2 regions of the Rahnella sp. BCC 1045 genome follow, and region 1 is predicted to be linked to the other one. Evidence: predicted binding sites of a transcription regulator. Region 1 holds the regulator's gene; the other holds the start of a gene.
The links. Region 1 encodes LexA, which represses DNA repair genes until DNA is damaged. Its sites were predicted from a motif close to TNCTGTATGTACATACAGNA; they were not measured.
Positions count from the first base shown of each region.

Region 2: the regulator LexA is predicted to act here: its motif matches at 1,603-1,622, upstream of J1782_RS05000 (YebG family protein).

Region 1 is NZ_JAFMOZ010000145.1:31,337-39,329, reverse strand. It holds gene J1782_RS25425 (DUF5107 domain-containing protein) at 1-2,454, opposite strand, end outside; gene J1782_RS25420 (ROK family transcriptional regulator) at 2,564-3,760, shown strand; gene zur (zinc uptake transcriptional repressor Zur) at 3,860-4,369, shown strand; gene J1782_RS25410 (CsbD family protein) at 4,578-4,787, opposite strand; gene lexA (transcriptional repressor LexA) at 5,177-5,785, opposite strand; gene J1782_RS25400 (diacylglycerol kinase) at 5,905-6,273, opposite strand; gene plsB (glycerol-3-phosphate 1-O-acyltransferase PlsB) at 6,401-7,993, shown strand, end outside.
Region 2 is NZ_JAFMOZ010000103.1:24,436-32,428, reverse strand. It holds gene J1782_RS05015 (hypothetical protein) at 107-355, shown strand; gene J1782_RS05010 (DUF1003 domain-containing protein) at 508-990, shown strand; gene J1782_RS05005 (GNAT family N-acetyltransferase) at 999-1,475, opposite strand; gene J1782_RS05000 (YebG family protein) at 1,636-2,010, shown strand; gene J1782_RS04995 (methyltransferase) at 2,113-3,144, opposite strand; gene J1782_RS04990 (GFA family protein) at 3,416-3,820, opposite strand; gene J1782_RS04985 (nucleoside recognition domain-containing protein) at 4,000-4,929, shown strand; gene J1782_RS04980 (glycoside hydrolase family 1 protein) at 4,949-6,385, shown strand; gene J1782_RS04975 (MFS transporter) at 6,471-7,676, opposite strand; gene J1782_RS04970 (GH36-type glycosyl hydrolase domain-containing protein) at 7,984-7,993, shown strand, end outside.

The DNA of each region.
Region 1 (7,993 bases):
ATCAGATTCAAATAACAAACGCGCATCCTGCGGCTGTAACCGACAGGCTTCTTCAAGACAGCGGCGCGCTTCGGCGGCATCGTGCTGGTGGTTCCACGCATAAATTCCCAGCCCGCGCCATGCATCGGCGAAGTCTGGTTCAAGCGTCTGACAGCGCTGCCAGCAGGTCACGGCGGCAGAGGTATTGCCTTTGCTGTAATGGAAAGAGGCCAGAAGATGCAGGGCAAAGGCGTCATCGGGGAATGCATCCAGCAGGCGAACTTCCGCCAGCCATTGCGGGAAACGAACCCTGTCCGGGAAAACGCGCCGCGCTGCCTGACACAAGGCTTCGCGCCCTTCGTCCTCAAGGCTCGCACGCAAATACAGCGGCAGTGTTTCCTGACTGTCGAGCACGCGCAGGGCTTCCCGCGCCAGCAAATCCTGCCCGCACTCCTTGAGTTGCATGGCGATATTCATGGCATTTTCACCACGACGCCCGGTAACACGGTGCAGCTCAGTCGCAGCGCCGGTGTCCGGCGCAAGGTGATAGCGTAAAAAATGCAAAAGGTAGTGAAGCGGATATTGCTGCAAATGTGTGTCGATAAACGGACGCGCATCCTGCCCGCTGAGGCACAGCAACAGAGCTTTCAGGCCAATCAGCCCGTAATGATTAGCCTGCGTCGCCAGCCCCTGCTCACAGAAATTCAGCGCCTGCGTGAACTGCTGGCGGCGGGTCGCAATCTGCGCCAGCCCGAAGTACCCGCCCGGTTTGGCGTTACCGCTCCATATGGCACGGTAATAACCGTCAAACGCGGCATCAAAATCGTCGGTTTGCGCCAGCGCACTGGCGCGGATCAGGCTCGCCAGGCCGCATTGCGGATTCTTATTTAGCCGGTGCGCACGGCTCAGTGCGGCATCCGCCAGAGTGACAGCCTGAGAAAAATTCGCCCGGTTGTATTCCAGCGTCGCCAGCGCCAGATTGCAGCGATAATTCAGCGGATCGAGCGCCACGCCGCGCCGGTAGTAGTTCTCTGCGCCCTGACTGGCGTGGTTATACTGCTCAAGATGCTGGCCGATAAACCAGGCTTCATCGGCAGAAGTAACCTCCGCCGCAGGCAACGGCGCGGTTGCCGGCGAGGGCAGCGGCATTTCTTCGGCCTGATGCTCCTGATAGGTCAGCAATTCAGCACCCTGTTTATCCAGCAAACGTAACCGCAGGCGCGCCGGGAATTCGCCGCGCAGCTCGCTCTGAATCACTTCGCCCGGTTGCAGGTTTATCGCGTCTTCGAGCAGAAGTTCGCTGTCCTTCTCACCGGCGATTTCCAGTCGTGCGGCCTGCAACGGACTGACGGCGTACACGCCCCACTTGAGTGTATCTCCGTGACGTTCAAGCTTAACTACTGCCTGCTCAGAAGCATTCTGCACTGTACCTAACCCGCTGTAAGGCAGGAAGTTTTGCACAAAACATTTCTCTTCATATGCATCCAGCCAGGTGAAGTCCGGCTGATTATCGGTGAAGACGCCGGTCATCAGTTCGATGTACGGCCCGTTGTTATCAGTGAGATTTCTGTCCCACGCACGGCCAAAATCGCAGTTCCCCCACGTCCACTGTTTTTTGCCCGGCGAAACATGATGGTCGGCGATGTGCAGTAATCCGCCCTGCTGATCGTGGTCATACGCGCCGACAAAGTCGTAGTCAGATTTATCCGCCATGTATGAAGTCGGCACCGGGATGTTTTTGTAGCGCGAGATATCGGTGCCTGCCGAGTAATCCACTTTGTAGTAAGTGCCGGTGGCTATCGGGAATGACGAGACGTCGCGTTTGCCGTGATCGAAAACCGCGGTGACGTCCGGCGGGAATACACTCTGATGACCGTCGCCGCCGGTGACCGCGGGGTTCGCCCACCACAGGAAATGGCGCGGCGTTGGATTGCCGTTGTAAATTTTCGCGCTGATTTCCAGCAACGCTTTGTCCGGATACACCGTGAAACCGGTCATCACCTGCAAACCGCGCATCGGCTCAACTTCACCCATCCAGACCGTTTTCGCGCCGTTTTCCTGCTCGGCAATCGTGAAGTCTACCGGCATAAAAGTGGTCGGGCGGTGATGTTGCGGCCAGTTAAATTCAATGCCGCCGGAAATCCACGGCCCGAGCAAGCCGACCAGTGCCGGTTTCACGACTTCGTTGTAATAGACAAAATCACGCTGTTTTACTTTGTCCCAGGCGCGATGTACACGCCCGCCAAGCTCGGGTAACAGCATGATTTTGATATAATCATTTTCCAGATACAGCGCCTGATAGGTTTTCATGACTTTCTCACCGGTCAGCGTATCGGTCACGCCGTACGGATAGACCGCGCCGGACGAGCCCTGATACACCCGGTGCGCCAGAAACATCGGGTGCGTGTCCTGTTTCCCTGTTAACCAGGTCGGTAAATCCACCGCTTCCTGCCAGACTTTTACTGTTCCGCTCATGATTTGTCCTCAATACGTCATACCTAAATATCAATTTCGAGAGTCTACGCAACGTACAAAAGACGCGGATCCGCTACGGTCACGCAATTCAGTAAACGGGGTTTAGTAAATGCCGATGGAAGGATTGAACAATCTGCGGGTACGTCAGTTTAATAAGCAGGTGCTGATGACGTTGCTTTACCGGGAGAAAAATACCAGTAAATCAACGCTGTCGCGGCTTTCACATCTGTCGATTCCGGCTATCAGCAAGATCCTTGATGATCTGCAAAACGACGGACTGATCACCCATAATCCGGTGAATTTGCATTCCCGCGGGCTTGGCGGCGGAAGTTATCAGGTCGCCACGGATGACAGCACGATCTTGTGCATGAACATCACGCCTTATCGCATCGAGAGCATTCTGGTGAACCGGCTGATTTTGCCGCTGAGCGGCTACCAGCTGACGGATATTGCGGTCAAAACGCCGGAAGCGATGCTGGCGCAGATCGAAGCCTGTTTTCATCAGTATCGGAAGAAATTCCCCGGCCTCAAAATCCGGCTGGCGCTGGCGATCCACGGGCAGGTGAATCCGACTACCGGCGTGTCTCAGCGCATGCCGCAGGCACCGTGGACCGGCGAAATCGAGATTAAATATTTGCTCGAAGAGAAGCTGCAAACCGAAATCCTGATGGATAACGACTGCATCATGCTGGCGCTGGCCGAGAAGTGGCAGCACGCGAACGACCAGCATGATTTTTGCGTGATCAACGTCGATTACGGCATCGGATCTTCTTTCGTGATCAATCAGCAGATTTATCGCGGCAGCCTTTTTGGCAGCGGGCAACTCGGGCACACGATTGTCGATCCGCAGGGCAGCCGCTGCGCCTGTGGTCGCTATGGTTGCCTGGAAACGCTGGCTTCGCTGTCGGCGCTGAAGAAAAAAGCCCGGCAGCTTATCGTGACAGAGAATCCTTTGCAGCCACCACGCACACCGGGCACGCAGGAGCTGATTGACCGGTTTCATCAGGGCGACGCGGCACTTTGCGCGCAGGTGATGGAGGGTGCGCGGGCGCTGGGACTGAGCCTGTATAATTTCCTCAATATTTTGAACATTAACCGTATTTATCTGTACGGTCGCAGTTGCGGATTCGGCGACGTCTGGCTGAACGCCGTCCGCGCACAGAGCGGGCTGAACCCGTTTGACAGAACCGATCATGTCAAAACGCAGGCGACACACATTGCGCCCGGCACGCTAAGCCGCGAGCAGCAAATTATGGGCATTGGTTACCTGTATGTGGAAAAAGCGCTGGAAGGTATGGCGGGCTGAGCGGCGCATAATTCGTCGATCTGGCTGAAGCATGATAAAATTAAGAATGGCTGCATGATGTGGCCTATTTATCCCAATCTGCGCTCAGAGAATGTTGCTATGACCCTGAATAATCCGGAAAAATTACTTTCACAAGCTGAAGAACTTTGCCAGCAGCGCAATGTTCGTCTTACACCGCAGCGGCTGGAAGTTTTGCGACTGATGGCGCAACAACCCGGTGCGATCAGCGCCTATGACTTGCTGGATCTGCTGCGCGTCAGCGAACCACAGGCCAAACCGCCAACGGTTTACCGGGCGCTGGATTTTCTGCTGGAACAAGGGTTTATTCATCGGGTTGAATCGGCTAACAGCTATGTGCTTTGCCATCATTTCGAAGAGCCGAGCCACACTTCCGCGCTATTTATCTGTGACCGCTGCGGGCTGGTCACGGAAAAAACCACAGACGGCATTGAAGAACGTCTGGCGAAACTGGCACTTGAATCTGGTTTTGAGTTGCGTCATTCGGTCGTTGAAGCGCATGGCTTATGTGCCGAATGCAAAGTTGTTGAAACCTGCGACAGCCACGATCATTGCGAACACGACCACAGCATTGTGGTAAAAAAACGCTGAGAAATCAGGTGTTTTTGATGGAATTTCAAAAGGCGTAAAGCGGAAGGGTTTTAACGCAGCTGAACGGATAATTTAAGGTGTAGAAGGAAGATGTAGAAGGAAGATGTTGAAGGTTGGGTACATCCTTGTACCCGTATCCTGAAAGTGTTCCGGGTAGGAGCAGCAATAACTCAGGATACGTCACTGATACGCGAGGGGGAGTCGCGTGTTACCAGTGATATTTGTTTTTCGATTCCCAATCCTTGAGCTCTTTCTCGGCCTGATCCTTCTGATAGCCATATCGCTCCTGAATCTTACCTACCAGCTGATCACGTTTACCTTCAACGACTGTCAGGTCGTCATCAGTCAGCTTACCCCACTGTTCTTTCACTTTCCCTTTGAACTGCTTCCAGTTACCGTCGGCTTGGTCCTTATTCATGATAAATATCTCCTGTTACCTTGGGTTGTGGAGCTGCACGTTTGCTGGCAGCCCGTCCTTAACACTTCAAAGCTTAGTAGAGAATGCGGATTCGTCTTCCCAAAACAGGGATAAAAACCACTATTAGGATTAATCCAAAGCAGGATATAACGTGGAATTGGAATCTGTCTGACTGAAAAAGGCCTGTAATTCAGAGCACAGAGAGTGCAAATCCGGCATTTGATCTAAACAGGCAACGCAGCGGATAACACATGAGAAAAAGGATTTTATCGGGAAAGTTTATAAGCAGCTTCAAACAATATCGCCCCAAAACGGGGCGATGAGATACTGATATTTACAGGCGCGTCAGAGGCGGCCAATGCACCTGCAACGTAGAACTTAAGCGCAGATTAGATCCAGTCGCCGTTGCGGATAACGCCAACCGCCAGACCTTCAATGCTGAAATTCTGTTCACGCAAATCAACCACAATCGGCTGGAATTCGCTGTTTTCAGGCAACAGCTGAACAACACTGCCCTGTTTCTTCAGGCGTTTGACCGTGACTTCATCATCAATACGCGCAACGACAACCTGCCCGTTACGGACGTCCTGCGTTTTGTGTACTGCCAGTAGGTCACCATCCAGAATACCGATATCACGCATCGACATCCCGCTGACGCGCAGCAGGAAATCCGCACTCGGTTTAAACATGGCCGGATCGACCTGGTAATGTCCTTCGATGTGCTGCTGAGCCAGCAGCGGTTCACCGGCGGCAACGCGGCCAATCAGCGGTAAACCTTCTTCTTCTTCCATCAGCAGACGAATACCGCGCGAAGCACCGGAAACGATCTCGATAACGCCTTTACGCGCCAGCGCTTTCAGGTGTTCTTCCGCCGCGTTCGGGGAACGGAACCCCAGACGGGATGCAATCTCTGCGCGGGTCGGTGGCATACCGGTGGTGGAGATATGATCGCGAATAAGGTCGTAGACCTCTTGTTGTCTGGTCGTTAAAGCTTTCATTCCGCCCCCTGGTTGTTTATACAGTCTTGCTGTGAGTATATACAGCTAAACGGGCAATGAAAACCTAAGATTGAATAAAAACAGGGCATAACGACAATTCCTGGAATACAGGTTCCAGATCAGAACCATCGCGGCCAAAAGATGCTGACCCAGACAAAAATCGCCAATATGATGGTCAGAAGTACGGCGGCGGAGCCAATATCTTTCGCACGTCCAGACAGGACGTGAAACTCAGGCCCGATGCGGTCAATCGCGGATTCAATGGCGCTGTTAAGCAGTTCAGTCACACACACCAGCACGACGGAGCCAATCAGCAGGATACGTTCTATACTGCTGACATCCAGCCAGAAAGATAACAAAATTAGCGGGATAGCGACGCTGGCTTCCTGGCGAAAAGCCGCTTCATTTTGCCATGCGGCTTTCAATCCTTTCCAGGAATATCCGGCTGCTTTATAAATTCGGGTAAATCCGGTGACTTGGTTCGCCATTTCGGGTACTGATCCTTTGAGTGTTTGCAGCATTTTAGCTGTTATATGGTATCGCATCACCACAGATCTCATCTGAGCTTTCTGGTATCCTTGCGGCGAAATTGCTAACAAGAGGCTTCACGTTTTTATGTCAGGTTGGCGTAGACTTTATTACACATTATTGAATTTACCACTCTCATTGCTGGTAAAGAGCAAGGTCATACCTTCAGATCCGGTTACCGAGTTGCATTTAGACCCGACGCGCCCGATTTTGTACGTATTGCCTTATAACTCCAAAGCAGACTTGCTGACGTTGCGTGCGCAATGTCTGGCCGAGAATCTGCCCGACCCTCTTATTCCGCTGGAAATCGACGGAACCCTGCTGCCAAGCCATGTTTTCATTGCTGAAGGCCCGCGCGTATTCTCTTATTACACGCCGAAGCAGGAATCCGTAAAGCTGTTCCACGACTATCTGGATTTGCATCGCAACAATCCGGATTTAGACATTCAGATGCTGCCAGTTTCCGTGATGTTTGGTCGTGCGCCGGGCCGGGAAGGTCAGGATGATACGCCGCATCTGCGCGTGCTGAATGGCATCCAGAAATTCTTCGCCGTGCTGTGGCTCGGACGTGACAGTTTTGTTCGTTTCTCTAATACCGTTTCCCTGCGCTATATGGCGACGGAACACGGTACAGACAAAACTATCGCTCAGAAACTGGCACGCGTGGCGCGCATGCATTTCTCCCGCCAGCGTCTGGCGGCAGTCGGCCCGCGCCTTCCAGCTCGTCAGGATTTATTCAATAAGCTGCTGGCTTCCAAGGCCATCGAAAAAGCGATTGAAGACGAAGCCCGCAGCAAGAAAATTTCCCATGAAAAAGCCCAGCAGAATGCTATCGCGCTGATGGAAGAAATCGCGGCGAATTTCTCTTATGAGGCCGTGCGTCTGTCGGACCGTGTGCTGAGCTGGACGTGGAACCGCTTATATAAAGGCATCAACGTCAACAATGCTGAGCGTGTCCGTCAGCTGGCGCTGGATGGTCAGGAAATTGTGTATGTGCCCTGCCACCGCAGTCATATGGACTACCTGCTGTTGTCTTACGTGCTCTATCACCAGGGGCTGGTGCCGCCGCATATCGCTGCCGGTATCAACCTGAATTTCTGGCCAGCCGGTCCGATTTTCCGCCGTCTTGGCGCGTTCTTCATTCGTCGTACCTTTAAAGGCAACAAACTCTATTCCACCGTTTTCCGTGAATATCTGGGCGAGTTGTTCAGCCGTGGTTATTCGGTCGAATACTTTGTCGAAGGGGGTCGTTCACGCACCGGACGCCTGCTTGAACCCAAAACCGGTACGCTGGCGATGACCATTCAGGCCATGCTGCGCGGCGGTTCACGTCCGATTACGTTAGTGCCGATTTACATCGGTTATGAGCACGTGATGGAAGTGGGGACCTACGCGAAAGAATTGCGCGGTGCGACCAAAGAAAAAGAAAGCCTGACCCAGATGCTCAATGGTCTACGCAAACTGCGCAACCTTGGCCAGGGTTATGTCAATTTCGGTGAGCCGCTGCATCTGACCACGTACCTGAACCAGAATGTGCCGACCTGGCGTGAAGCAATCGATCCTATCGAAGCGCAACGTCCAAGCTGGCTGACGCCAACGGTGCAGGATCTGGCAGAGCAGATCATGGTGCGTATCAACAACTCAGCGGCAGCCAATGCCATGAACCTGTGTTGTACCGCG
Region 2 (7,993 bases), on a different contig from region 1:
GAGGACACCAACAATCCCACCTAAATTGGAATAAGTGAAAAATGTGTACAGAGTCTTTACATGGCATGATATAGAAAAATTCGCTGTGGTCCCAAGGATGTCTTTAATGTACTACAACAAATTCCCAGGAGATTGGAAACAAAATCCCGTTTGCGGAGCAAAGTTCCTTCTTACACTCATAGATGAAATTCCTTACTGGTGTGATGCTGTGGGGCAAATACCATTTGCTGTGACCACATATCGACAACAAAGAAGTGTAGAGAGTACCGTAGATACAGGAATCACATGGCCAACAGGCACTTTTTCAGACGTTGTTATGGGCAACAATGACGTATCCAATACATATGACAACTAATCTTTGTTCAAAATCCCGCAGAACACTTTTCACCGTTTCATTGACGGTATGTTAATACTGCCGGGACTCTCACTGCTTTGGGAAGCGGCAAAATAGCGATAGAGTTAAGCCCCGTCGTAAGCCGTTTTCACCGAAACATGAGAGTCAACACGATGCAGCCCGTCAAAAAATTCCGTTTTTATCGCCCGCTGAAAGGCCACAGTCACACGTTTGGTGAACAATGGTTCGCTCTCAAAGCCGAAGCATTCGCCCGGTTCTTTGGCACGCCGACGTTCCTCATCGCGCAGACAGTGATTGTGGCAGTCTGGATCTACCTGAACATTTCCGGGCTATCCAAATTCGACCCCTATCCGTTTATTCTTCTGAATCTGGCCTTCAGTTTGCAGGCAGCTTACGCGGCACCGCTGATTTTACTGGCGCAGACCCGTCAGGCCGAACGCGACCAGGCACACGCGCTGACGGATGCTCAGCACCGTGAAGATCTGGATGATGCGATGGCAAAACGTCAGACTGTGGCTGAAGAAAATTCCGCCCAGTTACTGGTTTTAGTCCAGCAGAACATAGAGTTGACCTCGCTGACCAAAGAGCTGGCCGAGCGGATTGAAACCCTGACAACGCAGCTGGCCAGCCGGTAAACAAAACGCTACACGTCCTCATTCAAGTCACTTTTCTTTCGATAAATATCAGGCCGGGTTATCGCCCACGCATAATCCGGCCTGTTTACCGGTTCGTAACCAAATTTTTCATACAACCAGGGCGCGGTGGTGGTGAACAACACCATGCGGCGCAGGCGCGCGGAAACCGGATGCGACTGGCAGCATTCGACCAGCCAGCCGCCGAGGTTGTTACCCTGATAGTCTTCCAGCACATAGACGTCGCACAGGTAAGCAAAGGTGGCGTAATCAGTGATAAAGCGGGCGAAACCGATTTGTTTTTCGCCTTCAAACAGACCAAAGTTGAGACTGTTTTCAACGGAATCGCGCACGGTTTGCTCGTCAATTCCGGCAGCCCACGTTGAGCGGGTCAGGTAACGATGGATCGCCGGAATATCCTGCGCGGTTTTATCCGTGGTGATATGGAATGCGCCTTTTGTCCACTGGCATACGTCGGTTGCTGTCACTGTATTCTCCGCGAGTTTCGGTTGTTTTAATGATCACCGTACGAATGTAGCGCAGGCCGGTCGAGATTTCATACAGTCGGGCTGTAAAAAGCTGGCTGAATGTTGTATCCTGCACTCATCATTAATATGCTGTATATAATTACAGTATAAGGAGCGAGTCATGGCTGTTGAAACAAAATTTGTTGTCGTCAGAAAAGGTGAAGAGAAAATGACATTTGCCAATAAAAAAGATGCAGACGCTTACGACAAGATGCTCGATATGGCAGATACCTTCACCGAGTGGTTATCGCAGAGCGGGCTTGAGATTGACGAAGTGCTGGCGGAAAATATCGCGCTGCACCTCGCTGAGCAAAAAGATGCCGTTCAGCATATCCTGCGCACCAGTAAATTACCGGAAACCATAGCGGTCGTTGCTGACGAGACCACTGAAGAAACCGCAGAGCCTGTAGCTGTGGAACACGTCGAAGCGGATGCAGAAACGGAAGAAAAAGCAGCACCTGCACCGAAAAAAGCCCGCGCAGTGAAAGCCGCCTGACTTTTTTGCCATAAAGAGCGACGGAAACAGAAAGGGCACGCACTGGCAATATCCCGCGTGCCCCTTTATCACTGCATCTGCGCAACGTTTTCCCGCCAGATATCAGCGAATTTCCGCTTCAACAATCGAGACGTAGCAACCTGTATCAATAATGCGGTTCAGTTTGAGATCGGCATCCGCCAGCAACGCTTTGATTTCATCTTCGGAACGCGTTTGCCCGCCATCAAAACTTGCCAGCAAAAGCAGATCGACTTCCTTGCCGCCGTGCCAGGCGTTTCCGCGCGGAATGACCGGTTCCATGATGAGCAGCTTCGAACCGGCGTGCATGGCATTGCGGCAGGTGCGTAGTATGTTGCGCGCCTGTTCTTCCGGCCAGTCCATCGTGATGTATTTCAACATATAAAAATCCGCCGTCGGGCAGGATTCAAAGAAACTGCCGGGATGCAATTCCCAGCGGGAATCATCGCCCAACTCGCTGAGACGGTTTTTAGGCAAGACCTGCGGCTGATCGAATAAAATACCGTGCAGCGTCGGATTATGTTGCAACACTTTTAATAATAATCCGCCCATGCCACCGGCAATATCCACGACGGTTGATTTATCAGGGAAATGATAACTCCGAACGATGAAGTTATTTTCAATCGAAGACATGGATGACATTCCCCGGTCAAAATCATTAATACCGTCATGCGCACTTTCCTGAGCCCAATACTCGTAGAAATTCATACCGTAACGATTTTTAAAGGCGGATTCGCCGCGAATATTTTCTATAACATTTCCGAGCGGAAGCCAGAGTGTTTCATGCGTCAGCATTAATACCGCCGCACGCAGGGAACCGGGGACGTCTGAACGTAAAAATTCGGCGGAAGGCGTCAGGGAAAACTCACCGCTTTCATGTTCCTTAAAGATATTCTTAGACGCCACCATCCGCATCACACGGTAGAGTTGCCGCGGGTTGACGCCCAGTTCTTTGCCCAGTACATCGGGCGTTTTAGGGCCTTTGACCAGACAATCAGCAACGCATAACTCCGCCACGGCGCGCAGTGACGCCTGAAAGGTATATCCCATTGCCTGCTCTAATAAATGCAAAGCCGCTGAATCACTTTCTGAAATAGCAACAGTTGTGTTAGTCACAATAATTCTCCACGCAAAATTGAAATGCGAATAAATTTGCAAAACTACGCTGCAATTTTATTTGTCCATAGAGAGAAATTATTCTCGGGAAAAACATTAGGACAGAAAAAGAGAAACAACAATGTCAGGGTAAATTCAGAAAAGATAAACCCGTAAAGATAACGGGCCGCTGTCATTTAAACGGGACGCGACTTTATTTGATAAAATAAAAATGGCGTTACCGGGACGCCATTTTTGTTAGTTTTCAGAGCCAGATTACTTCGTCTCGTATTTATTTCGGCTCGTAACGAATATATCCCGCCACGCCGCCTTTACCGCCGTCTTTTGGATGATTAATGCCGTCGCTGACGCTGACCACCGGGAAATCAAACGGCGATACGCCTTCGATACAGGCGACATTCACGCCATAGAATTCAGGATTGGAACGGCGCTGGTGGAAGGTGTAAATCCCGCAAACTGAGCAGAAGAAATGGGCTGCTTCGCCGGTGTTGAACCGGTATTCGGTAAGCGAGTCCTTGCCCTTGATCACATCCACTTCCTGAGCCGGGACGACGACCGCCCCGCGCATACGGCAGAATGAACAATTGCAGCGGAGCACGTTGTTATAGCCATCAGTCAGTACGGCGCTGAAGACAACCGAACCGCAATGACATTGGGCAGACACTTTATCTGACATGGAAATCTCCTGAGATCGTCCGGCAAATGAGCGGGTTAGCCGGTTTACCGTGTTGACTGTTTTCATAGAAGCTGACAGGCGTTCAGTTACGTTAGCCGCTTTTTTATCATTGCTCAACCGCATGACAACACGTCAGCTTGGCGCTATGTTACTGGCAATTTATTTTTGCGGAGCGGGTAATGGACATTATCGGGATCATTCTCTCGGCGGGGAAAGCCTCAGTTAACGTGGCGCTTTACACGCTGATCCCAATCATGGTGGTCATGCTGATCATCATGAAGTACCTGGAAGTTCGTGGCGTTCTCGACGGGATAGTCCGGCTGGTGACGCCGGTTTTACGCCCTTTTGGCGTCACGGGTATGGCAGTATTTGCCCTGATCCAGCTGAATTTTGTGAGTTTCGCGGCACCGCTGGCGTCACTGGCGCTGATGGAAAAGAGAGGGACGTCCGACCGCCATCTCGCCGCCACGCTGGCCATGCTTTTTGCCATGGGGCAGGGCAACGTGTTTTATCCGCTTATTCCTTACGGCCTGCACTGGGGCGCGGCGATTATCATTTCTATTGTCGGTGGACTCGGCGCAGCCAGTGCGACCTACTATCTGTTTGGCCGTCGTCTTTCGGCCACCGCACCGGAACGTGAAGGTAATCCGCTGGAAGACAAGGCCGGCAAAGGGCTGATCGCCATCATTAACGGCGCGGGCTCGGATGCAATCCGTCTGGCGCTGGGTTCTGTGCCGATGCTGATCCTCTCGCTGACCGTCGTCGGTATTTTAAAAGAAGCCGGGGCGATTGAGTTTCTGACCCGTCTGCTCGGGCCAGTGCTGGGATATTTCAGTATTTCAGACGTGTACGTTCTGCCCGCGCTGACCAAAATGCTTGCGGGCGGCACCGCCTATTACGGCGTGGTGTCTGAACTGATTCATCGCGGGCTTTTTTCCCCGCAGCAGGTCAATGCTTCCAGTGGTTTTCTGATCCAGACGCTCGATTTACCCGGTATCGGTATTTTTCTGGGGATCGCCAGCCGCTTCGTCCGGCTGTTCCGCTTTGCGCTACCGGGCGCGATCATCGGCATCCTCATTCGCAGCGCTATTCACGCATTGGTATTTTGACTGTTCAAGGGAGTTTTTTATGAAAGAGAAGTTTCCGCAAGGCTTTATGTGGGGCGGCGCGACAGCGGCCAATCAGGTTGAAGGGGCGTATGATCAGGACGGTAAAGGGCTGTCGATTGTTGATGCCATTCCCGGCGGTAAAGACCGGTTACGCATTGTTTCTTCAGCAGAATTTGATTTCACGCTGGATACCGAAAAATACACCTATCCGAACCACAAGGGCATCGATCACTATCATCGTTTTGAGGAAGATATTGCCCTGTTTGCGGAAATGGGTTTCAAATGTTACCGCTTTTCTATCGCCTGGACACGCATCTATCCAGATGGCATTGAACAACAGCCGAACGAAGCCGGTCTGGCGCACTATGACAAGGTGATTGACGCCTGTATCACGCACGGTATCGAGCCGGTAATTACCCTTTCCCACTACGAAATGCCGCTGCATCTGGCGACCGAATTCGGTGGCTGGAAAAACCGTGAACTGATCGGCCACTTTGAGCGTTTTGCCCGCACGATGCTGACGCGATTTGGTCATAAAGTGAAATACTGGATGACCTTCAACGAGATCAACAGTGCGGCGCATTTCCCGATCATGAGCCAGGGGCTGACGGTCAAAACCGGCGCGCTGGAAGCTCAGGCCAAATTCCAGGCATGGCATAACCAGTTCGTGGCCAGCAGCCTGGCGGTCAAAATTGCCCGCGAAACGAATGCTCAGATTCAGATCGGCTGCATGATCCTGTTCGCCACCCATTACGCCTATGACTGCAATCCGGTGAACCAGCTGGAAACCCTGAAAGAGACGCAGGCGTTTAACTTCTACTGCGCGGACGTGCAGGCGGGCGGTAAATATCCGTACTACGCCAAACGTTTATGGGAATCGCAGGGCGTCGTGCTGGACATTCAGCCGGACGATCTGGCGCTGATTAAACAGCACACGGTGGATTACATTGGTTTTAGCTATTACATGTCTTCAACCATCAACAAAACCAATCCCGACGCGGTGCCCGCGCAAGGCAACCTGCTCGGTGGCGCGCGCAACCCGTTCCTCGAAGCCAGCGACTGGGGCTGGGAAATCGATCCGGTGGGCCTGCGCATCGCGCTGAACCAGCTTTACGATCGCTATGAAAAGCCGCTGTTTATTGTTGAGAATGGGTTAGGTGCCGTCGATAAGCCGGATGAAAACCACTTTATCGCCGATGATTACCGTATCAACTACCTGCGCCAGCATATCGCTGTGATGGCAGAAGCCATTGAAGACGGCGTGGATCTGATGGGTTACACGCCATGGGGTTGTATCGATCTGGTGAGTATGTCCACCGGCGAGATGAGCAAACGCTACGGCCTGATTTATGTCGATCTCGATGACAAAATCTCCGGCACCGGCAACCGTTACAAAAAGAAATCTTTCCACTGGTATCAGAAAGTGATCGCCACCAACGGCGCAGATATCAGCTAAAACGATGATGTGACAAATTACGAAAAAAACGGGCGGAGAAATCCGCCTGAATTTTTTAACAACAAATTTTAAAAGTGACGTCCGTTTACCCGATATGTTTGGCGCGACCTGCAAGCGGGGCAATCACCAGCTGTAGCGCGTTAACTGCCGTCAGCACAATCAAAGGCACCGTCCAGCTGTGGCTGACTTCGTGCAGCATGCCAAAAACTAACGGCCCCAGCGCCGCCACGCCATACCCCACGCATTGCGCCATCCCGGAAAGTGCCGCTGCCTGGCGGTGGTCTGTCGCCCGCAGATTAAATAACGACAGGCAAATCACCATGGAAGCGCCAGCGCCAAGACCGGCAATAACCAGCCACAACAAGGGCAAAGCAGGGAAGATCAGCAGCCCGGCTAATCCGGTGAAAATGGCCAGTGAGGCGATGAAACTGATCCCGCGCTGATCCCGGTATTTTTTCAGCGCCGACATGCAGACCAGATTGGCCACGATCGCCACCGCCTGATAGACAAATAACATCCAGCCCGCGCTTTCCTGGCTGATGCCGTGTGAACTGGCGTAAGGCGTGAACCAGTCTATCAGGGTGTAAAAAACCATCGACTGAAGCGCCATAAACAAAGAAACCTGCCAGCCCAGCATTGATTTCCACGGTGATTTCAACCGGCCAGGCGCCGCCTGCTGACGCGATAATTCACGCGGTTGCGTATTTTTCAACAGAGGCAGCCAGGCGACAGTGGCGATAAGGGCAGGGACAATCCAGATGCCGAGCGACAGTCTCCAGCCAAAACCACTGGTGTGCTGCAAAGGAGCCGCGATGCCGGAGGCAAGACTGGCAGTAATCGCCATGGTTGAGGCATACAGGCCAATATATTTGGTCGTATGGAGTTTAAAATCGCGCTTAATTAACGGCGGAAGCAGCACGTTTGCCGCAGCAATCCCGGTGCTGAGGATCACGGTGCCGGCCCACAATCCGCTGGCATACGGCATCACGCGCACCACAGAGCCCAGCGTGATGAGGCAAACCGCGACCCATAAACTTTTCTCCAGTCCGGTTTTATTTCCGCACCAGGAAGCCAGCGGCGCAATAGCCGCAAACAGGATCAAAGGGATAAAATTGAGCAGCCCGGCGGCTGAAGCACTCAGTCCAAACGTCGCGCAAATATCTGCCAGAACCGGACCGGTTGCGGTGATCGGGGAACGTAAATTCGCTGCCGTGAGCAGGATAAGAAACAGGAAAAAAGCAGAATTGGCAATAAACGAAGGACGCGCCGACGACGTCTGAGGCTGAGTCATAAATACACCGCACAATGAGCAGGATTATCCTGCAGAAAGTGCGTTGGTTGACGTTAACGCTACGCCAAAGGGCGGGCACCCTGATGTCTGGCGGCGATATTACACAGAGATGTCCGCTCTGTAAATATGTTGTGATGTGGAAAATAAACCCACTGACTATCACTAAAAAGACTAGTATGAAAAGTATTGCCCGCTGCGGGTGATAAACCCGTTCTGCCTCCCTGACCTTTACCCTCTCTCCTTTTTATGTGAACTCTAATCGCAGCTCAGGCAACTGCCTTCTCGGGTCCGCGTATGGTATGAAGATGTGAAAAAGA